4 regions of the Aliivibrio logei genome follow, and region 3 is predicted to be linked to each of the others. Evidence: predicted binding sites of a transcription regulator. Region 3 holds the regulator's gene; each other region holds the start of a gene.
What was found. The regulator CRP, encoded in region 3, controls carbon source genes, mostly activating them, when cyclic AMP is high. The targets are predictions, from matches to a motif close to TGTGANNNNNNTCACA.
Positions count from the first base shown of each region.

Region 1: a site for CRP is predicted at 4,139-4,154, ahead of udp (uridine phosphorylase). Genes of this name have one in related genera too.
Region 2: a site for CRP is predicted at 2,099-2,114, ahead of A6E04_RS05615 (NupC/NupG family nucleoside CNT transporter). Genes of this name have one in related genera too.
Region 4: a site for CRP is predicted at 2,036-2,051, ahead of A6E04_RS14005 (NupC/NupG family nucleoside CNT transporter). Genes of this name have one in related genera too.

Region 1 is NZ_MAJU01000008.1:257-6,354, reverse strand. It holds gene A6E04_RS04195 (Hsp70 family protein) at 1-831, shown strand, start outside; gene A6E04_RS04190 (hypothetical protein) at 951-1,253, shown strand; gene A6E04_RS04185 (DUF2947 domain-containing protein) at 1,317-1,790, opposite strand; gene A6E04_RS04180 (DUF1887 family protein) at 1,986-3,137, shown strand; gene udp (uridine phosphorylase) at 3,290-4,048, opposite strand; partial or broken gene A6E04_RS04170 (VCBS domain-containing protein) at 4,417-6,098, shown strand, end outside.
Region 2 is NZ_MAJU01000008.1:298,595-304,692, reverse strand. It holds gene A6E04_RS05630 (extracellular solute-binding protein) at 1-107, shown strand, start outside; gene cobB (Sir2 family NAD+-dependent deacetylase) at 196-909, opposite strand; gene A6E04_RS05620 (LysR family transcriptional regulator) at 1,113-2,024, shown strand; gene A6E04_RS05615 (NupC/NupG family nucleoside CNT transporter) at 2,264-3,484, shown strand; gene A6E04_RS05610 (putative quinol monooxygenase) at 3,565-3,855, opposite strand; gene A6E04_RS05605 (cupin domain-containing protein) at 3,973-4,284, opposite strand; gene A6E04_RS05600 (QnrAS family quinolone resistance pentapeptide repeat protein) at 4,297-4,953, opposite strand; gene A6E04_RS05595 (hypothetical protein) at 5,390-5,806, opposite strand; gene A6E04_RS05590 (nuclear transport factor 2-like protein) at 5,991-6,098, opposite strand, start outside.
Region 3 is NZ_MAJU01000006.1:125,838-131,935, reverse strand. It holds gene astD (succinylglutamate-semialdehyde dehydrogenase) at 1-1,300, shown strand, start outside; gene A6E04_RS03770 (DUF1338 domain-containing protein) at 1,313-2,107, shown strand; gene crp (cAMP-activated global transcriptional regulator CRP) at 2,200-2,832, opposite strand; gene A6E04_RS03760 (OsmC family protein) at 3,078-3,479, shown strand; gene hslU (ATP-dependent protease ATPase subunit HslU) at 3,553-4,887, opposite strand; gene hslV (ATP-dependent protease subunit HslV) at 4,900-5,430, opposite strand; gene A6E04_RS03745 (SPOR domain-containing protein) at 5,608-6,098, opposite strand, start outside.
Region 4 is NZ_MAJU01000013.1:182,090-188,187, forward strand. It holds gene prfC (peptide chain release factor 3) at 1-994, shown strand, start outside; gene A6E04_RS21175 (hypothetical protein) at 1,082-1,219, shown strand; gene A6E04_RS14000 (TatD family hydrolase) at 1,200-1,985, shown strand; gene A6E04_RS14005 (NupC/NupG family nucleoside CNT transporter) at 2,185-3,468, shown strand; gene A6E04_RS14010 (XapX domain-containing protein) at 3,841-4,011, shown strand; gene deoC (deoxyribose-phosphate aldolase) at 4,296-5,072, shown strand; gene deoA (thymidine phosphorylase) at 5,188-6,098, shown strand, end outside.

The DNA of each region.
Region 1 (6,098 bases), on a different contig from region 3:
GGTAAACGAGAGTCATGGGATCTAATCACCTCTCGCGAATTAGCGGCCGCTTTATTAGACAGTAAAAAACGTCGTCGCCGCTCAGATAAACACGAACAGAATTGGCTAAAGATGACGGGGTTTACGCTGCGTCCGGGCTTTGGTTACCCTGCGGATGAATGGAAAATTGGCCAAGCGTGGGAAACCTATCAACAAGGGATTCAGTTTGAATCTAAGCAGTCTTGGAATGATTGGTGGACGTTCTGGCGTCGAATTTCGGGTGGATTAAATCAAGAACAACAAGAAACTATTTTGGGTGACATTGCTAAATACTTACACCCGGGTTCTCTGCGCAACCCAAAAACATTAGAAGATGCGACCAATAAAAGTTACGAAGCGATGGTTCGATTAGCCGCCGCTCTTGAGCATTTAGATGTCGAAGATAAAACATTACTGTCTACATGGATGCTGGGGCATGCCAAAAATGGCAATCAAGCTCAAGTTCATTGGTGGGCGTTAGGACGTATTTGCTCTCGCTCCCCTTTCTATGGCAGCCAACATAATTTGATCCCTGCGAATCAAGTCACTCAATGGCTTCCTACTTTATTGGAACAAGATTGGAAAGCTCAACCAATGGCAGGGTTTGCAGCCGTCATGATGGCTCGATTAACAGGCGACAGAACACTCGACGTATCCGATGAATTACGCGAAAGCATCATCGATAAATTGAAAAAAAGTCGCTCTCCACAGAGTTGGATTGATTTGGTTTCAAGCCAACAAGCACTAACCGATGCGGATTCTAAACGCCTCTTTGGTGATGCACTTCCTGCTGGTCTTCGCTTATTAAACTAGCAAAAAACAGATGACATATTAATCAATTTTGTCAAAAAGCTGTCAGGTTGCTGTTTTTACCTTCAAAAATAGAATGAAATGCGTATACTAGCGTTATCACAATTTGAAGGTAAACCTTTATGGCATATAGCGCTTTTTTAGCTATTGCTGTGTTACTTTATTTTGTTGGTTGGTTTCGCTTCGGCACTCGAGAGTTACGCAAAGCAGCTAAACGGATCGGTGATATTGTCACGGTTCCCCAAGAGCTAATTGTTGAATGGATTATGTATAACAAGCAGATAATGGATATCAATGAGTTTCAACGTTTTATCATCCATTTAAATAAAGCAAGCATAGACGACTTAAAAACTGAATTAGATCGTTTTTCTCACTATCTCGAAATCCATGCTCCTGAGCATGTCTCTTCTATCAGTTACACATAAAAGATAAAGGCCCGCTATCATTTAACGGGCCTTTATTGTATCTAACCAATCTAAAATTACGGTTTAGCCGCGAGAGCCTAACTTAACTTTACCTTTTGAGTTAAACCATAATGCTTGTGATTTTTTCTTACCGATCAGCATCGGTAAATCATCATAGAATAAAAAATTCTTCCACGTTTTTTTAAACGTTCCCCATGATGTTTCAATCAAATTGTATTTTTCATAACAGAAATACACTGTCACATCATCAGACCAATCGATAAATTCGAGTACTTCATCAGGAAGTGATTCATTATCACTGTCCCAACGGTGTTGCCAATCAATTTCATTAACCCACGAGGTTTTCTTCATCGGCCATTCTTTTGAGTCAAAATGGTCTGCTGTTGGGCTATTCGCACTAATAAAATTATTCCAAACCTGAGCCGATTCCGCTTGAGTAAACGGTTTGATCAATGGAAGCAGTTCATCATTAACAGGCATCGATTGATGAGTGAATATCCACTTGCGATTATATTCATCTAACGGTAAATAACTCATAAATTCATTCTATAATTACATACATTGACTCTATTCTATCGTCTTTCTTACTTAAGCCCAAATAAGAATATTTCATAATAGGTTGATTTTTATCATCCCCCCCCTCATAACTGTTGTATCAAATAGAAAAAATGAATTACACATGCCTTCTTATTACCATTATATGTGTAGTTATTACATTACAAGGATTATTAAATGATCACTCATGTTGGCATTATGGATCAAGACCCTGTCCGTCTTGTGACTCCACTTCTCGACCTTTCTGTAAAAGGCGAACATATGATTTTCATTGGGGATGAAAATCAAAAAGACATGTTCGTTCGTTTAGAATCTATTCTTCAATACAAAGGCATTAGCTCTGAGTTTTACGAAATCCCTAATATCGTAGATACTCATCTCATCAAGCAATCTCTACAAGCGCTTGCGGCCGATATTAAAGATAGATACAGCGAAGTAAAACTGAACGCAAGCTGTGGCCTTCGTCACCGTCTTCTTTCTGCTTATGAAGTTTTTCGTTCATACCATTGGCCTATTTTTGTGGTTGAACCTTTCAGTGACAAACTATGCTGGGTTTATCCTGATGGTCGCAAACAAAAACACGTTGCTGATAATATTCGATTAAGTGATTATCTTGCTATTTTTGGTGCTCGTTGTGAGTTCTCTGAAACAGAGCTTCCTGAAAGCATGGATAAGCGTCTGCGTGAATTATGTCAACGCTGGGCAAGTAACGCCCTTGAATTGGGCCCAGGTCTTGCGACGCTAAACTATTTAGCAACAACCTGTCGAAAAGAACAACGTTTAGATGTAGAAGTTACGGAGAAACAACAAAGCTACAAAGAGCTTAATATGTTGCTAACTGATCTTGTTGAAACAGGATTAGCTACCTACGAAAACGGCACATTAACTTTTGATTGTGAAGAAGCTCGACGTTTAGCGAATGGAGAATGGTTAGAAATTCTTGTTCATAATACCGTCGTCGATATTCAACAATATTTACCGACGCTTCAAGATCACTCATTGAATGTACAAGTTCACCGTGAAATTGGCACAAAAGACGTTCGTAATGAACTTGATGTGGTTAGTATCGTGAATAACAAGCTGCATATCATTGAATGTAAGACCAAAGGCATGCGTGATGATGGCGATGATACGCTTTATAAATTAGAGTCATTACGTGACCTTCTTGGCGGCTTACAAGCACGAGCAATGTTAGTTAGTTTCCGACCTTTACGTAATAATGACATTATGCGAGCACAAGATTTAGGCTTAGCGATCATTGGTCCTGATGAATTAGGCGATCTTAAAAAGCATCTCTTAAACTGGTTCTTAGCCGCTGGCGGTCATTAACCTCTTTGTAATTAATGACCCGATAATAAAAAAGACCGATTAACTGATCTTTTTTATTATCGGGACTTTAAATTGCATCAATATATAGCGATAAAAATGCCGCTTATTCGTTAAGAATCAGCGGCATTTTTTATATCTATTTGCTTCTGTAATTATAGAAGATTACGAGCCGCTTCAATCACAACTTTAATTGAACGAGCTTCTGTTTCTTTTAATGTCACGTGATCAGGTGTTTCTTTTTGAGTACGGTTAATAATAACGCCAGCAACACAACCAGCCCGTAAACCAGAGCTTGCACACATAGTTAATAGCGTTGCAGATTCCATCTCAAAGTTTAACACGCCCATGTCTTGCCATTCTTGCATAGACCCTTGGAAACGCTTAACAACACGACCAGAGAACGTATCATAACGCTCTTGACCTGGATAGAATGTATCACTTGATGCAGTAACACCGGTATGTACTGTCGCACCTTGGTCAACAACCGCTTTACGCATTGCTGTTGCAACATCAAAATCAGCAACGGCTGGGAATTCCATTGGAGCAAAATGCAAGCTCGCACCATCTAAACGAACTGAACCTGTCGTTACAATCATATCACCTACATTTACATGCGGTTGGATTGCACCAGTAGTACCAACACGTAAGAAGGTACGCACACCCAATTGAGCTAACTCTTCAACAGCAATAGACGTTGATGGACCACCGATACCAGTAGAACAAACAACAATTTTTTTGCCTTCTAATTCTGCTAGGTACACAGTGTATTCACGGTGACTTGCTAAAAACTTAGGATTTTCCATTTGTTCTGCGATTTTCTGAACACGTGCTGGATCACCTGGAATGATAGCCATTTCTGCGCCTTGAAGATCGTCTTTGGTAACACCTAAATGGAATACTGCTGCTGTCATGGTTAACTCCTTGCGATTGTAGGGTCGCGTTGATTAAATAGTTATATTTGATTCGATGAAGTTACTTTACCCAAACGGTTAAAGCATTAGTGTGATTAAGATCCCGAAAGGAATGATGATAGATTACACTCTTGCACGGAAAACCGATTGGCATCACAGAAATAGAGACCTTTGGTTAACTTATACTCAAGATTAACGCGACTTACATGACCTTACAATCATTTCAAATTCAATCGATATAATTGATGACGGCTATTTTTATTAAAATGGAAGTCCACTTTTAAATAATTATGAGCCTTAATATTGGCTTTTTAGCCTTTCATATCCTTAACTTATAATAAGTTACATATTATGCATTGAGGTCATGGATGAATAAGCAGTCAGATAAAACAAACTCAAATAATAAAACTAAATCATTTTCAGATTCGGGAAAAGAAAAATCACCGATTAAAAATAAAAAAAATAAAAGCCAACGTTATTTAGCTAGAAGGATCTCTCTCTATCCTCAATTGATGCTAATTTTGCCAAGTTTTTCTTTTTCTAAAACATTTACACCAGAAGAATTCCTCGAAGAAAAATACTCAAATATAGAAAGCGGTACATTAGAAGAGTCAAATCCTCATCATAATGAATCACTCATTTCACCTTTAGATCCTATTGTCGAAAACAAAATGAGCAATATTCAACCTAATCCAGATGATACGAATGAGCACACACCAATAGTAACTCCAAGCGCACGAAGTAGTTCCCATTTAGCTTCGCACGCAATAACTCCCATTGGAATCCTTCCTACGCCAGTGCAAAACCATACAATTAACCAAGCTCCTGCTATGTTGGTCACACACCCTACGACATTAAGCACCCCTCCACCACAACACTCACAGCAGCAAGCTGTTATTTCAGGAAAAGACTCTGCGACAACAACCGAAGATGTGACAACTCATGTTTCCGGAAAGCTGACAATAATAGACTTTGATCGTGGTGAGGCACATTTTTCAAATACTGATATTATCGGCACACTCGGTACGCTTCACCTTACTGACAATGGCGCATGGACGTACGATTTAAACAACACTAACCCAACAGTTCAAGCGTTAGGTAAAGGCTCGACAGCAACCGATACCATCACCGTTCATTCTGCCGATGGCACGCCGCATCAAATAACAATCACGGTTAATGGCACTAATGACAAAGCAGTGATTGGGGGCTCAAATACTGGCGCAGTGACGGAAGAATCTCAACTTCATACCTCAGGTACGTTGACTGTAACTGACATAGATACTGGCGAAGCGCACTTCTCAAGCACAGATATTATCGGCTCACTAGGCACGTTACATCTAACTGATTCAGGTGCGTGGACATACGATTTAGATAACACCAACCCAACCGTTCAAGCATTAGGTAAAGGCTCCACTGCTACCGATTCCATCACCGTTCATTCAGCCGATGGCACGCCTCATCAAGTAACAATTACGGTTAATGGCACTAACGATAATGCTGTCATATCAGGATCAAATACCGGCGCGGTGACTGAAGAATCACAACTTCAAACCTCAGGCACTCTGACTGTGACTGATGTTGATACCGGTGAAGCGCACTTCTCCAATACCAACATTGTTGGGACTTTAGGTACTCTCCACCTAACAGATAATGGCGCGTGGACTTACGATTTAGACAACACTAACCCAACCGTTCAAGCGTTAGGTAAAGGCGCGACAGCAACCGATACCATCACCGTTCATTCAGCCGATGGCACACCTCATCAAGTAACAATTACGGTTAATGGCACTAACGATAAAGCGGTAATTGGTGGCTCAAATACTAGTGCGGTGACAGAAGAAACACAACTTCATACCTCAGGTACACTGACTGTTACGGATGTCGATACCGGTGAAGCGCACTTCTCCAATACCAACATTGTTGGGACTTTAGGTACTCTCCACCTAACAAATAATGGTAATTGGACATACGATCTAGATAATACTAACCCAACCGTTCAAGCGTTAGGTAAAGGCGCGACAGCAACCGATACCATCACCGTGCATTCGGT
Region 2 (6,098 bases), on a different contig from region 3:
TCTTTCCACCACAAGAAGTGATGGACTCAGGTGAATGGCAAGATGAAGTCGGTAAAGCAAGCGCACTTTACGATGAGTATTTCCAACGCCTAAAAGTTGATATGTAATAGTTCATGTATCATTAAAACAAAAAGCCAATGATTATATTCATTGGCTTTTTTATTTAATAAGAGAAAATAACCGACAAAGTAAACGTTATACTTCTAATAATTCAGAAACAAGTTCAGGCACTAACACCCCCGCTTTCCCATAACGCTTTTCTTCAAACTCATCTTCAACAGCACTTGCTTCAAGATTAATTTCAATGGTATGTGCACCATGTAATGTGGCTTCATGCACAAAGCCAGCAGCAGGGTAAACAGAACCTGATGTACCAATAGAAATAAACAAATCTGCCTGACTTAATAGATCGTGAATTCTTCCCATTTCAAGAGGCATTTCACCAAACCAAACAACATGAGGACGTAACTGTGCAGGGATCTGACAACAATGACACAAATCACCAGTCTGTATATCATCAGTACAAGCAATCACTTGATTCGATTCTTCACAGCGAATCTTATTGAGTTCACCATGCATATGAATCACATTTTTACTTCCACCACGCTCGTGTAAGTCATCAATATTTTGAGTCACAATAGTAACGGTCCCATCGAGTTCTTTTTCTAATTGAGCTAATGCTTTATGTGCCGCATTTGGTTGAATAGCATCACTCTTTAATAACGCTCGACGTTTATTATAGAAATCTTGAACCAAATCAGGATCCTTGAAAAAACCTTCCGGTGTCGCTACATCTTCAATTCGGTGATTTTCCCATAAGCCATCACTGGCGCGAAATGTTTGAATCCCAGATTCAGCGGAAATACCAGCGCCAGTTAAAATCACAATATTCTTATATGGAAAAAGCATGTCATCATCCTTTATTTATTCTAAAACACGTATTATTTCTACAGACTATCAACAAGATCAATCAGTTAAATATAACATAACACAAAAATATCACTATCACTTGTAAGGGCATCTAAAAACAAAATCATAACTCACTTTATTCAATTGCATTGAACACTTACAATTAGTCAAACGTTGGTCAATTACCATTAATCGAGACGCTCATGTTAAAGCAAGCCAAACAAATGATTGTGTTCAACGCACTACATCAACAACAAAGCTTTACTAAAGCTGCTCAACTTCTCGAAATATCTAGAACTCAGGTAAGTAAACAGATCCAGTTGCTTGAAGAACGCTTAGGAGTTCAATTAGTGCAACGAACCACTCGTTCTTTTTCTCTTACCGAAGCGGGTCAATCTTTTGCCGTCCATTGCGCGAATATTGCCGATGAAATCAATGAAGCAGAAAATGAACTGCTTTCTAATGTAGACAATCTACAAGGAAAACTACGAGTCGGTATTGCTCAGTCATTCGCAACCAATCATATTTTGCCTTATCTGTCAGAGCTTCATCTGCGCTACCCTTTATTGAATGTTGAAATTACCTTGTTTGATCATAAAATTGATGTCATCGCAGAGCAATTAGACTTATGGATAGGAGTCATGGACTCTCCTCCTGAAGGATTTGTTGCTCGTCACTTAATTGATTGTCATTTTGTTTTAGTTGCTAGCCCTTCTTATCTTTCGATACAAGGGATCCCTTATCATCCTTATGATTTAAAAAAGCATAATTGTTTAACTTATGTGAGTCGAGAACGTAAAGACAATGTATGGGGGTTTCATAAAGATAACGATAATCTACAAATTAAAGTCTCAGGGAATTATCGCATTGATTCAGCTGATGCGATTCGGAATGCAACAATTGCAGGAAGTGGAATTGGTTACGTTGCAACGTATTTACTGTCTGATGAATTGCGTACCGGTAAGCTGATCCAACTCTTACCCGATTGGGAATTAAATCAGTCGATGCCGTTATATGCCGTTTACCCTCGTCGTAAATTCTTACCTAAAAAAGTCCATGTTTTTATGGAATTTGTTCATCAGCATATTAATTCAGAGAAAATTGATAATATATAAACGACGAAACATGCAATTATTAGGGATAATATTCAGCCTTATTATCCCATATAGTAACAACTGACTCTTATATATGTGATAAAACTCTCAATTATTACCTTTTTGATGAATAGACAATCAATTAGCCTTCTTTTTGTTATTCTTATGTACGATCAATAACAACTTGATCCTTGTCACACTTTTATTTTTGACTAGAATACCTTCGCAATCATTACACTAGTTATTATTGGAGTTTGGCTGTGGACTTTCTGGTCAGTATTTTAGGCATTATTAGCCTTTTTACGGTTGCATTTCTTTTTTCTGAAAATCGACAAGCGATTAAGTGGCGCACAGTCTTAGGTGCTTTCTTTATTCAAATCTTGTTTGCCGGTTTCATTCTTTATGTTCCTATCGGTCGCACCATTTTAAACGGCATATCTACTGCGGTTTCAGATATCATTGCTTATGGCCGCGTTGGAACTGAATTCTTATTTGGTGACTTAGCACAATATAAATTAGGTTTTATTTTTGCGGTTAACGTTTTACCAACGATTGTTTTTTTCTCTGCGTTAATTTCTGTGTTGTACTACCTTGGTATCATGGGATGGATAATTAAAACCATCGGTGGCGGGTTACATCGCTTTCTTGGAACCACACGTACAGAATCAATGTCAGCTACCGCAAATATCTTTGTTGGCTCTGTTGAAGCGCCTTTAGTTGTACGCCCTTTCCTTGCAAAAATGTCGCGTTCTGAATTATTTGCTGTAATGGTCGGTGGTCTCGCCTCTGTCGCTGGTGGCACAATGGTTGGTTACGCAGGTTTAGGCGTTGAGTTGCGCTATTTAATTGCAGCGAGCTTTATGTCAGCACCCGCTGGTTTAATGATGGCAAAATTAATTGTTCCTCAAACTGAAGAGATTGATGAGTCTACGCAGTACGAAGAAGAAACCCCTGATGATGCACCAGTAAATATCATTGATGCCGCCTCTCAGGGCGCGTTAAATGGATTACAAATCGTATTTGCGGTTGGTGCTAGTCTATTGGCTATTATTAGCCTTATCGCTCTATTGAACGGTGGATTACATAAGATTGGGATGCTGGTTGGATTTGACCATTTAAGCTTAGATCTTATCTTTGGCTATTTGTTTGCCCCTGTTGCTTGGTTAATTGGTGTTCCTTGGTCTGAATCCATGGTGGCTGCAAGTTTAATCGGTAAAAAGATTGCCATTAATGAATTTGTTGCCTTTGCGGATTTAATGACAGTCAAAGATCAATTAAGTGAACATTCGCAAGCTATCGTAACGTTCGCTCTATGTGGTTTTGCGAACTTAACGTCTATTGCGATGTTAATGGGAGGATTAGGCGGTATTGTTCCAAGCCGTCGCCCAGATATTGCACGGTTAGGCATGAAAGCTATTTTTGCAGCAACATTAGCAAACTTAATGAGTGCCACAGTTGCAGGCATCTTCTTGTCTTTCTAATCTCACCTCTATGTAAATCATAAAAAAGACACCCTATTCGCGGTGTCTTTTTTTATCTACTACATATAAATAACGAGATATTAAAGCTTTGTCATCTCATTCAGCACGAATGAAGACACCATGCCTTCTGTTGCTTTTACATAACCAATTAAATGAGGGCTATTTAAGTGATCTTGTAGCAACTCGCGGCTTTCCCACTGCTCATAGAATACAAACACACTTGGATCTTCATTATCTTGGTGCAAATCATATTGAATACAACCCGCTTCTTTAAGCGTCGGTTCAATCAGCTTTAGTAGCTCCGCTTTTACGAACTCTACCTTATCATTATGAGCGTCAATTTTTGCTACGATAGTCAGGACATTATTCATGTTACTATTTTCCGTTATTGAATTTAGATACTGTCAGAATATACGATTAAAATTAATAATGTAAGTACACACCATTTTGATAACAGGTTACTTTTTATATACCTAACATCCTCTAATTCAATAAAAAACAGCCAACCAAATCGTTAAATTATCGGGATCCGTTTTGCTCACTTTATGCTTTTGATGCGCAGGGATCGTTAAATAATCTCCTTTGCATAACGTTTTCTCTATACCATCATCAAACAAAATGGTGCCCGACCCCTCTAATACCAATATCCATTCATTTTCATCTTGGTCATACCAACCAGAGACAGGTGAGCTCTGTCCAGAAGATACTATTCTTTCAATACGGACAGCATGAGTACTGACGAGATCCGTAAACACTTCATTCGTTAAATCACTCGGTATATTGTTAAACAGATTATCCATCAAATAGTCCTTTTAGTCAGGCAGTACCACTAATCCTAATGGCTCTAATAATTGCTCTTGTTGCCATGCACAGATCTTAACACCGGTTAAATCAATTCTACGGGGATCTAAACCATCCAATTCACAATGACATAAGTTTGCGTCTTGCATTCTAAATTGACCCCACGAGTCTTCAGAGAATGCGCCACGAGAAAGGTCCGATCCCTTAAAAGATGCCCCTTGTAAATTAGCTCCGTTCCATTTGTTCTCAAACAAGTCACATTTCTCGATACATAGGCGTTCAAAATTCGCATAAGACAAATTACACCCCGTAATATAAGCAGAGCAGAAATACATTTGATGACTTATTTGATTAACAAAACTGGCTTGAACAAAATTAGCTCCTTTTAAATCACACTCTCTAAATTCGACACCAAAGCAATTTGCGCCTTTAAAATTAGACATGGTTAAGCGACAGCGTTTAAATGATGCGTCCCTTAAGTCACTGTAATCAAAATGACAACCTTCAATTGCCCCCTGTTCGATAAAAACACAATCAACAAATCGGGAGTCTCTCAGATTGGTTCGATTGAAATCACATCGATAAAACTTACACCCTTCAAAATAGGATTCTCTTAAATCTTGTTTCGAAAAATCCACGTTATCAAATATTTCATTATATTTAGCCATGCTTTACTTCTCCAATTCGTATGAAAGAAGACTACCAGTATCTGAAGTAAAGACCAATAAATATAAAGCCTTAAAAAACAACAACTTAAAATCGACATAAATGGGCATTTAAAGGCACCAAATAAGCGCCATATAGCATAAAAAACAAAGGTAGGGCTGCGGCATTGAAAAAGAAAGTTTCATCGAACCTCGTGTGATTTAGCACTACATAAATAATTAACTATAAAGCGCTCTCTTTATTTTATTTCAGGGTATATAGACTTCCTTCTTAAATTAAGCATCGTCATATCGTGATGTGTTTTTGGTCGTCAACAGAATCGCCGTGTTGAAATTACGATCCCTGAATTTGATTACCAAGCTCAAAAGTAAATAATAATAAGCTCCAAACTCTCATTTGGAGCTTATTGTATTTAACCATAAATACGTAATTAGTAGACTAACGAGTAAGTTGAACGTCTTTCTGTTTAATAAATTGAACAACGTCCGTACTAGGAGAAATGTTCAGCTTTAGTATATTGTCACAGCAATGACCTAATAACTCGGTTGCCTTTGCCTCCCAATCTACACTGCTTTCATTGCTGTCTAGTATCGAGTAATAGTATCTTTTGGTACTTCTTTTACTGTAGTAATTGACGACACCGGCTTTATCTAATAGAGACAATTCACTAATCTCGCTTTTACATTTAAATATAACTTCTTCACAAGCAATTTTTTGATGCTGCTCTACAAGCAGTTTAACAAGAATAGCTTCAGCTGCAGCGCCTAGCGTTATGGTGCTTAAGTAATCTCGCTCATTTAAATATAATTTTATTGCCCTATTTACTTGATGTAATGCAATTGACAAGTTATCCATATTCAATCCTTGAGTATGTAAAAAACACGACTACTAAGTCTAAATACATCATCAAAAATAACTGCAATCACGATCACTAATTCTAAAAAATTAGGTTAAAAAACAGACTAAAAATGACGATGGCATCAAATATATAATGACGTAATTATCAAGAAAAAGGACACGAACGCATACATTGTCGCGATTAAATTTTCTTTGCGTACACTTCTTGCCACAAAGTAATTAAATCATTCTCATCAAATTTAAGCAGTAGCATCGCTTCAAACGCCTCAATGCTCCCATCTATTCGACG
Region 3 (6,098 bases):
GAAAAAGCAGCCTTTCGAAGCGCGCCAAGTGATTATTGAGCGTTTTGCAGCGTTAGTGAAAGAGAACACGGATAAGATTGCTGAAGTCATTTCTAAAGAGACTGGAAAGCCTTTTTGGGAAACAAAAACAGAAGCGGGCGCGATGGTAGGTAAAATTGCCATCTCTATACGTGCGTATCATGAAAGAACGCCCCATAAAGAGCGTGAAGCGGCGGGAAATAAAATAGTACTCAGACATCGCCCATTAGGTGTAATGGCGGTCTTTGGACCGTATAACTTCCCTGGTCACCTCCCTAATGGCCATATCGTTCCTGCATTGCTTGCGGGTAACACGGTGGTATTAAAACCATCAGAGCAAACGCCGTGGACCAGTGAAGTCATTATGACATTATGGCAACAAGCGGGTTTGCCAAATGGGGTGATTAATTTGGTGCAAGGCGCTCGTGAAACTGGTGAAGCGTTAGCGAGTGCCAAAGGTATTGATGGTTTGCTGTTTACTGGCAGTGCCAATACGGGGCATATCCTGCATCGTCAATTTTCTGGAGATACCGGGAAAATGCTCGCTCTAGAAATGGGTGGCAATAATCCAATGGTTATTTCCAAGTCCTTTGGTGAGCAAGAGGCCGCAATTTATACGATTATTCAATCGGCATTTATTAGTGCAGGCCAGCGTTGTACTTGTGCCCGTCGTTTGTATGTTCCTACAGGTAAGGCGGGAGATGAGTTATTAGTTCGTCTCGTTGAAGTGGCAAAAACCATCGTGGTTGATCAACCTTTTGCCGAGAATACGCCATTTATGGGACCACAAATCTCAGTCGCAGCAGCAGAGTTTATTCTCAACGCTCAGAAGAATTTACAAGATTTAGGTGGGGAGTCTCTACTTGAAGCAAAAAGCCTAGGTCACGCCTTTGTTTCTCCGGGGATTATCGATGCTACTAACGTTGCTGAATTACCCGATGAAGAATACTTTGGACCATTGCTACAAGTCGTGCGTTACGAGACATTAGAAGAAGCGGTAGAGCTTGCTAATGACACTCGCTATGGTTTATCTGCGGGTCTAGTATCGACGGATGACAGTGAGTGGGAATACTTTGTAGAACACATTCGTGCAGGTATCGTTAATCGCAATCGTCAATTGACAGGTGCGAGTGGTGATGCGCCATTTGGTGGCCCAGGTGCATCGGGTAATATGAAGCCGAGTGCGTATTATGCGGCAGATTATTGTGCTTATCCAATGGCATCGATGGAAGGTGACGCGTGTGAAATTCCTGCACAATTATCTCCAGGACTAACTCTTTAAGAGGTAACGAGTATGAATAATGTGAATTCTTTATTTTCGGCACTATGGCAAGATTATGTCGTTCGTCTATCTCCTTCTGCTGGGAAGGTTCGACAATTACTGTCTGGCGGTGACGAGATTATTAATGATCACATCGCACTAAGAACGTTTAATCTATCTAAAGTGGGTTTATCTACGTTAGCGGCGCCATTTTTAGCGATGGGCTATAAAGCGTGTGATGAATATGAGTTTGTTGCTAAAAAATTAAAAGCTCAACATTTCGAACATCCAGATCCAAAAGTGCCTAAAGTGTTTATTAGTGAATTATTAGTTGAGGAACTTTCTGTTCAGGCTCAAGATATTATTCATAAATTAGTTAAACAAGTGCCTACCCACTATTTTGTTAGTAATGACTTTTTGTCTTCTGGCCGACCTTGGTCATTAAGTTATGAAGAGTACGAAACGTTAGCAAAAGAAAGTGAATACGCTTCTTGGTTGGCGGCTCATGGTTATGGGGCAAATCATTTTACTGTGTATGTTAATCAGTTGGATGGTTTTGATAGCGTGGTGGATGTAAATCAACATCTTCGAAAAGCGGGTTTTTCTATTAATGAAGTTGGTGGAGAAGTAAAAGGATCTCCTGAGGTTCATTTAGAGCAGTCCTCAACGATGGCTGATAAAGTAACCGTAAACTTTACTGAGGGTGAATTTGACATTCCGGGTGGTTTTTATGAGTTTGCCAAACGTTATGCCTTACCTACAGGGGAATTATATCAAGGGTTTGTTGAGGCTTCTGCGGATAAGATTTTTGAAAGTACCGATGGGTAATTTACGTTTTTACGTCTTTAGGTCGTAAAGTCTACTCATAAAAAAACGCAGCTTATGGGCTGCGTTTTTATTTGTTTATGGTTATCGTTAAATTAACGAGTGCCGTAAACTACAATTGTTTTACCGTGTGCTGAAATCAAGTTTTGCTCTTCAAGCATCTTCAAGATACGACCAACAGTTTCACGTGAACAACCTACAATTTGACCGATCTCTTGACGAGTGATCTTAATTTGCATGCCGTCTGGGTGAGTCATTGCATCTGGTTGTTTAGCTAGATTCAGTAGAGTCTGAGCGATACGGCCTGTTACGTCTAGGAATGCTAAATCACCCACTTTTTGGCTAGTGATTTGTAGACGAGTTGCCATTTGAGCAGAAAGACGCATCAGAATGTCTGGGTTTACTTGAATAAGTTGACGGAATTTCTTGAATGAAATTTCAGCGACTTCACAAGGACTTTTTGCACGAACCCATGCTGAACGTTCTTGGCCTTCTTCAAACAAACCAAGTTCACCAATGAAGTCACCTTGGTTAAGGTAAGAAAGGATCATTTCCTTTCCTTCTTCATCTTTAATCAGTACAGCAACAGAACCTTTTACGATGTAGTAAAGAGTCTCAGCTTTTTCACCCGCGTGAATCAAAGTACTTTTTGATGGGTACTTATGAATGTGACAATGAGATAAGAACCACTCTAATGTTGGATCTGTCTGAGGTTTACCTAGAACCATACTTTATACTTCCTCTGCGTTTGCCAAGTAGGCGATGTCCATTTTAAAATAACTGAGCCAAATATCAGTTTGGCCTATAGAATATGGTTATCGGAACAAGGCTGCATGTTCGTTGAGATAATTGATAAAATAATACCCTGTTTCGCAATCGATTTCTTGACTTTGATCGTATGAATAGTGCGACCAAGGGCACAATTTCGTGAAATGGATCACGAGTTTTCCTTTTATGTTGTAAAGAGGCTTTTATGAATGCTGAAGTTAAATGGATTGATGGATTTACTTTCTTAGGTCAATCACAATCTGGTCACTCTGTTGTTATGGATGGTAATGGTGGAGAAAAAGCACCAAGCCCGATGGAATTGGTATTAATGGCGGCGGGAGGATGTAGCTCTGTTGATGTGATTGATGGTCTGAAATCAGCCAATCAAGCGGTCACGGGTTGTGTCGCTAAGCTATCAAGTGCTCGTCGAGATGTGGCACCAAAATTATTTACTCACGTAAATATTCATTTTGAGATAACAGGGAATAAGCTTGATCCTACGATCGTGGAAAGAGTGACGGCAGATTCTTTACAGAAATATTGTTCAGTGTGTTTAATGCTTGGCTCGGGTATTGAAATGACTCACAGCTGGGAAATCATTGCGTAATTACATTTGAAAAAATTAATGTAAAAAGGCCCGATTCAGTGTTGAATCGGGCCTTTTTTAAAAGGGGGTATGATTACAAAATGAAGCGACTTAAGTCTTCATTTTCAATTAATTCACCTAAACGAGAGGTTACATAAGCGTCATCTACCGTTAAGCTGTCACCGCCTTTCTCTGAAGCATCATAAGAAATTTCTTCCATTAGACGTTCCATTACGGTGTGCAAACGACGAGCACCGATGTTCTCTGTCGTTTCATTAACTCTAAATGCAGACTCTGCAATACGACTAATACCATCTTCAGTAAATTCGATATTGACATTTTCAGTCGCTAATAGAGCGATGTATTGCTCAGTTAGTGAGGCATTTGGCTCGGTTAAAATACGCTTAAAGTCATTTGCCGTTAGCGCTTCTAGCTCAACACGGATCGGTAAGCGACCTTGTAATTCAGGGATCAAATCGGATGGTTTCGCCATTTGGAATGCACCTGATGTGATGAATAGCATGTGATCAGTTCTAACCATGCCATGTTTCGTGCTTACTGTGCTGCCTTCCACTAATGGAAGAAGGTCACGTTGAACGCCTTCGCGAGATACATCACCAGATTGAGAATTTGATCCTTTGCAGATTTTATCTATCTCATCAATAAAGACGATGCCGTGATTTTCTACGTTAAATATGGCTTGTTCTTTTAGCTCTTCAGGGTTGACTAATTTAGCGCCTTCTTCTTCAGCAAGGGCTTTAAGCGCATCTTTGATTTTCATCTTGCGCTTTTTCGTTGTTTCGCCACCAGATAGGTTCTGAAACATGCCCTGAAGTTGGTTCGTCATTTCTTCCATGCCTGGAGGAGCCATGATTTCGACACCCACTTGAGGTGCAGCAACATCAACGTCAATCTCTTTATCGTCTAATTTTCCTTCACGCAATTTCTTACGGAAAGATTGACGAGTGCCAGAGTCATTATCACCTTCTTCATTCTTACCCCATGCATCGCGAGCGGGTGGTAATAAAATATCAAGGATACGATCTTCAGCTTGCTCTTCAGCGCGGAATTTTACTTTTTCTACCGCCTGTTGATGTGTCATTTTGATCGCGACATCGGTTAAATCACGAATGATGCTGTCGACTTCTTTGCCTACATAACCGACTTCTGTGAATTTAGTCGCTTCTACTTTAATGAACGGTGCATTGGCCAGTTTTGCTAAACGACGAGCAATCTCTGTTTTACCGACACCTGTAGGTCCGATCATTAAAATGTTTTTAGGCGTTACTTCTGCGCGTAATTCTGGTTGAAGTTGCATTCGACGCCAGCGGTTACGTAATGCAATGGCGACTGATCGTTTTGCTTTATCTTGACCAATAATATGGCTATCTAATTCGTGTACAATTTCACGAGGAGTCATTTCAGACATGGGTATTCCTTATTATTTGTTGGTATCAAGAACTTCAACGGTATGGTTATGATTGGTGTATACATCAGTATCACCAGCGATAGTCAGTGCTTTCACTGCAATATCGTATGCATCTAAATCTGTATTTTCTAATAATGCGGTTGCCGCAGAACGAGCAAAATAACCACCAGAACCAATAGTGAGGAGGTCATTATCTGCATTGATTAAGTCACCAGTACCACTGATGATCAGTGAGGTAGTGTCATCGGCAACAATTAGCATGGCTTCAAGACGACGTAAATTACGATCACTACGCCAATCTTTTGCTAGTTCAACGGCGGCTTTCGTTAAATTACCTTGGTGCATTTCTAATTTTCGTTCACATAGGTCGAACAAAATGAAGGCATCTGCGGTGCTGCCTGCGAATCCAACGAGTACAGAATCGTTATATAAACGACGAACTTTTTTTACGTTGCCTTTAGCGATCATATCGCCTTGAGATGCTTGGCCATCACCAGCAATAACGACTTTGCCTTCACGGCGAACAGAAACAATTGTAGTCACGAGTAAAACCTCTTATTCGATGAAGTAGTTACTTTTTAAATAACTGTCTTCTTCATGATTATTACTTATGTAATGGGGGGAGGGATTGCGGTTTTCAAGTTGCTTGAATAGAAAAAGGAGCACCTTAGGTACTCCTTTTTAAATATGTGATGTGTTGTCTACTTTTTTAAATGACGGTTATTGATCTTTCCAAATTGCACAAGGTTCTATTTTTGCACGTTGCAATTTATGACGATCTTTTTCTGCGTCACGCTTGAATTTATAAGGTCCAAGCACAACTTTAAACCAACTGCTTCCTTCTGAGTGTCGAACCGTCGACGTTAACCCTTGGAAAGCAATATTCATTTTTCGCTCTTCTGCTTGAGAACGATTTTTATAAGCACCACATTGCATTATGTATGGAATTTCTGAGACTTTTAGGTCTTTTTGCTCAACGGCGATTTCTTTATTTGGAAGCTCATCCATGTAGCTCCACTGCTCTTTTGGTAGCGGTGGAATATTGCTTGTTGAGTCTTTTGGCTTAGGAGCAACAGCTTCTACTATTTCAGGTTTTGTTTTTGGTTCTGGCGCATCGTTTAGAAAGTACAATGCATAACCAAATACGGCGACAAGTAATCCTGCAACAGCAACAGCTTTCCATGGCGTTGAGCCACTAGATACTGGTTTTT
Region 4 (6,098 bases), on a different contig from region 3:
TGAGATCCAAGAAGTGCGTACGATCAAAGGCCTTGATAACCCAGAGCTTGATGTTGCAATTGGTAATGAACTTGCGCTCAGTGTTCGAGAAGAGTTAGAGCTGGTTATTGGTGCTGCTCATGAATTTGATTTAGAGCTTTTCCTTAAAGGAGAGCTAACGCCAGTCTACTTTGGTACGGCACTAGGTAACTTCGGTGTTGATCATATGCTTGAAGGCTTGACGGAATGGGCTCCTGCGCCACAAACCCGTGAAGCGACAGAGCGTCCAGTTGAAGCGACAGAAGAAAAATTCTCTGGCTTTGTGTTTAAAATCCAAGCAAACATGGATCCTAAACACCGTGACCGTATTGCCTTTATGCGAATCGTGTCAGGTACTTATACTCAAGGCATGAAAATGAACCACGTTCGTACAGGTAAAAACATCAGTATTTCTGATGCGGTAACCTTTATGGCAGGTGACCGTGCTCGTGCTGAAGTGGCCTATGCGGGTGATATTATTGGCTTGCATAACCACGGTACGATTCAAATTGGTGATACCTTTACTCAAGGTGAAAATTTGAAATTCTCAGGGATCCCTAACTTTGCCCCTGAACTGTTCCGTCGTATTCGTCTTCGTGATCCACTAAAGCAAAAACAATTGCTGAAAGGACTTGTGCAATTATCTGAAGAAGGTGCTGTACAGGTTTTCCGTCCATTACAAAACAATGATCTGATCGTTGGTGCGGTTGGTGTTCTTCAGTTTGATGTGGTTGTTTCTCGTTTGAAATCTGAATATAACGTAGAAGCTATTTATGAAGGCATCAGTGTTGCAACCGCTCGTTGGGTTGAATGTTCTGATGGCAAAATGCTAGATGAATTCCAGCGTAAGAATCAAACTAACCTAGCATTAGATGGTGGCAATAACTTAACGTATATCGCCCCAACGATGGTTAATTTGAATTTAGCGATAGAACGCTTTCCTGATGTTCAATTTAGAGCAACGCGTGAACACTAATTTATTAAAGTGAATATAATTAAACGGAGCCTATGTAGGCTCCGTTTTTGTATCTATAGTATTGGTGTTTAAAGGGAGATGGTGATTATGATTTGGAAGACAATAAAGCAGTGGGTTGAAAAATATGACGCTTGGTGCCTCTCATTAGGGTTAACACCAGAAAATAAACGCAGTTGTGTGCCTTATAAAAAAGAAGAGATAAGCAATGACAACAAAACTGATTGATTCGCACTGTCATTTTGATTTTCCGCCTTTTAAAGACAATGAACTTTTTTATTTAGAAAAGGCACGCTCTGTTGGTGTGAAAAAGCTGATCATTCCTAGTGTTAATTCAAGCAATTGGGAGACGGTAGAACGACTCTCTCATCAATATCCCGAACTTTATTATGCATTAGGTATTCACCCTCAATTTTTAACTGAGAACGATGAAGATGATGTGAAAAAGTTAGAGGTATTATTGGCGAATAAGGCGAATAAGGCGAATAAATGCGTCGCTATTGGTGAGTGTGGATTGGATTTTTGGAATCAAGAGTACGATAAAAAGCATCAAATGAACGTATTTAAAATGCAATGTAAGTTAGCTGTAAAGTACGAATTACCTTTGATTATCCACAGCCGTAAAAGTCATGATGTGGTATTGAAGATATTACGAGAGATAAAACCATTGAAAGGTGGGGTGATCCACGGTTTTAGTGGTAGTACGCAACAAGCTGAAGCATTTATTAAACTCGGTTTTTTCATCGGTGTAGGGGGAGTGATTAGTTATGAGCGTTCGATGAAAACAAAAAGAACAATTTCTGAGCTTCCTTTAGAGTGGTTGATGTTAGAAACTGACGCGCCAGATATGCCATTATCTGGATTTCAAGGGACGCCTAATAGCCCAGATAAAGTCTCTAATATCCTAGAATGTTTAATTTTGATACGAAAAGAACCGAGGGAAACGATTGCGAATGCTGTTTACAGAAATGCCAATCATTTGTTTGGGATTTGAGTTATTAGTCATTGCTTTAGATGTAATTGATGAATCTTTAGATATTCGTTAGTGATAAAGATCACACTAATGAATGAATGTACGATGTACGTTAGCAGAATATGTGACAGCGGCATTACTTTCTTGGTGGTTCAATGAGTATAATCGCCCCCGCTAATTTGAAACACGCCAACAATCAATTTTAGGGAAACTTTTAACTATGAGCCTGTTAATGAGCTTGGTTGGGATAGTAGCGCTGCTTGCATTTGCAGTACTAATATCTGATAACCGTAAAGCAATCAATCTACGTACTGTCGGTGGCGCTTTTGCCATTCAATTTATTCTAGGTGCATTCATACTATACGTACCTGTGGGTCGTGATGTACTGTTAGGTGCATCTGAAGCGGTTGCGAATGTAATCAACTACGGTAACACGGGTATCGAATTCTTATTCGGTGGCTTAGTATCGAATAAAATGTTTGAAGTATTTGGTGGCGGCGGTTTCGTATTCGCACTGCGTGTACTTCCTGTAATCGTGTTCTTTGCATCATTGACTGCGGTACTTTATTACCTTGGTATCATGCAAGTTGTGATTAACTTCTTAGGTGGTGCTCTTCAAAAAGCACTGGGTACTTCTCGTGCGGAATCTCTTTCTGCTACAGCGAATATTTTCGTTGGTCAAACAGAAGCGCCTCTAGTTGTTCGTCCATTCATTCCAAAAATGACTCAATCAGAATTGTTTGCAGTAATGTGTGGTGGTCTAGCTTCTGTTGCTGGTGGTGTTCTTGCTGGTTATGCGTCTATGGGCGTGCCTCTAGAGTACCTAATCGCGGCGTCATTCATGGCAGCTCCTGGTGGTCTTCTATTTGCTAAAATTCTTAAACCAGAAACAGAAACACCGGTTGATCAATTTGATGCACTTGATAACAAAGGCGATGACAAACCAGCTAACGTAATCGATGCAGCAGCAGCAGGCGCTGCAACAGGTATGCAACTTGCGTTAAACGTAGGTGCAATGCTTCTTGCATTCATCGGTCTAATCGCTCTAATCAACGGTATCCTAGGTGGTGTTGGTGGTTGGTTCGGTATGCCAGAAATTACGCTAGAACTTATTCTTGGTTACGTATTTGCTCCAGTTGCTTTCCTAATCGGTGTGCCGTGGGAAGAAGCGACAGTTGCAGGTTCGTTCTTAGGTCAAAAATTAGTAGTTAACGAATTCGTTGCTTACTTAAACTTTGCACCTTACCTAAAAGACGTTGCTGATGGCGGCATGTTAGTTGCTCAAACTGGCGTTGAAATGTCTGAGAAAACGAAAGCAATCATTTCATTCGCACTATGTGGTTTTGCTAACCTTTCTTCTGTAGCAATCCTACTTGGTGGTTTAGGTAGCCTTGCTCCTGAACGTCGTCATGACATCGCTAAGATGGGCATGAAAGCCGTTGCTGCTGGTACATTATCTAACTTAATGTCAGCAACAATTGCAGGTCTATTCTTATCTATCTAATATTATAGAGACAGAAACGACTGATAAAAACCCGCAACGTGTTGCGGGTTTTTTTATGCCTGTCTATTTTTAATATCAATGATCATGGGCTTATTATTATTGATCAAACTTCGTAAAAATGAGGATTATAGAGTAACTACTTATCCGTGTTTTTGTCTTACTCCTAAATGATTTCCCTGTGTAATAAAGAGAACATCTAATTAATTGTATTGGCATAATATTTAAAGTAAAAAGAGTGAGATGCAAACCGATTGCGTTGCCTATCATCGCCAGTCATCATTCATTAGCTTGTTATAATACTGCTCATAATAAAGATTCATATTTAAATGAGCTATGATTAAAAAACACAATAAAACATGGGAGCTCACTATGTTGAATGAAGTATTACTGTCGGTTTTTGCCGGTTTAATTGTTGGCGTTGTATTTTCAGCCATTAAATTACCTATTCCAGCACCACCCGTCCTCTCCGGAGTCATGGGAATTGTTGGGGTTTACCTTGGTGCTGTCGGGTATCAATGGATTATCGAGCGTTTCTTTTCATAATCGCTGTGTTTTCACAGGGAGACACGCTTTCACTAGTTGGCACAATAAAGTGTTGATACTATAAGCAAGTATTTCAACGGTACCTCATGAAGAGGTGCTATTTCAGTACCAAGTACTGGCGGCAAAAAGGATATTGATTGGGCGTCGTTTTACAGCTCAATTCTTCAAGGAATCAAGTCCGCTCATACGCTGTTTATGTAGAACGAAAGTTCAGACAGCAATACAGTATTATGCTTAGGCATATAACAGCACTATCAAAGAATATTATTCTATCGGAGATAACAATGAGCGATTTAAAAGCAGCTGCACTACGTGCATTAAAGTTGATGGATTTAACCACACTAAACGATAACGACACAGATGAAGCCGTTATTGCGTTGTGTAAAAATGCGAAGACAGCCGTAGGCAATACAGCAGCAGTCTGTATCTATCCTCGTTTTGTACCTATTGCTAAAAAAACGCTACGTGAACAGGGGACTCCTGATGTTCGCATTGCAACGGTAACTAACTTCCCTCACGGTAATGATGATATTGCTATTGCGGTGGCTGAAACGAAAGCTGCGGTTGCTTATGGCGCAGACGAAGTCGATGTTGTCTTCCCATACCGTGCATTGATTGCTGGTAATGAAACTGTTGGTTTTGAACTGGTTAAGCAATGTAAAGAAGCGTGTGGCGATATTCTGCTTAAAGTGATCATTGAAACTGGCGAGCTAAAAGAAGAAGCACTTATTAAGAAAGCGTCTCAAATTTGTATTGAAGCAGGTGCTAACTTCATTAAAACCTCTACTGGTAAAGTGCCAGTGAACGCAACACCAGAATATGCACGCATGATGTTAGAAGTTATTCGTGATATGGGCGTAGCAAAAACCGTGGGTTTCAAACCTGCTGGCGGCGTTCGTACTGCTGAAGATGCACAAGCATACCTAGCAATGGCTGATGATATTCTAGGTGGCGATTGGGCTGATAACATGCACTACCGTTTTGGTGCGTCAAGCCTACTGACTAATCTTTTAAATACATTAGAAGTGACAGCAGAAACAGCAGACCCATCTGCATACTAGTTTCCTGTTACTCGATTTATATCGATAAATAAATCGACTTAGGTGAGGCATTACCGCTTCACCTACCTCAACCCTACCTATATTAATTTACCCAACCAAGATTGGGGAGGCACTAATGTATCTACCACAAGAGATTATTCGTAGAAAACGCGACAATAAAGTACTAACAACAGAAGAAATTAACTTTTTTATTCAAGGTGTTGCAAAAAATACCGTGTCTGAAGGTCAAATTGCAGCATTTGCAATGGCGGTCTATTTTAATGAAATGACGATGCCTGAACGTATCGCATTAACGTGTGCAATGCGTGATTCAGGAATGGTAATTGATTGGAGCCACATGAACTTCGATGGCCCAATTGTTGATAAACATTCAACCGGTGGTGTTGGTGATGTAACCTCATTAATGCTTGGTCCTATGGTGGCGGCATGTGGTGGTTATGTTCCTATGATCTCTGGTCGTGGTTTAGGTCATACTGGCGGCACGTTAGATAAATTGGAATCCATTGCTGGCTACAATATTATGCCAAACAATGATCTTTTTGGAAAAGTAACCAAAGAAGCTGGCGTAGCTATCATTGGTCAAACGGGTGATTTAGCACCGGCAGATAAGCGTGTTTATGCCACTCGTGATGTAACGGCAACCGTTGATAATATTTCATTGATTACGGCATCTATTCTTTCTAAGAAATTAGCCGCAGGTTTAGATTCATTAGTGATGGATGTAAAAGCCGGTTCAGGTGCATTTATGCCGACTTATGAGGCATCAGAAGAGCTGGCTAAATCTATCGTAGCTGTTGCTAATGGCGCGGGCACGAAGACGACCGCATTACTGACGGACATGAATCAAGTATTAGCCTCTACTGCAGGTAATGCATTAGAAGTTCGTGAAGCTATTCGTTTCCTAACTGGCGAATACCGTAATCCTCGTTTATATGAAGTTACGATGGCGCTATGTGCTGAAATGCTTGTGATTGCGAACTTAGCAAAAGACGAACAAGAAGCACGTATTAAATTGCAAGCAGTGTT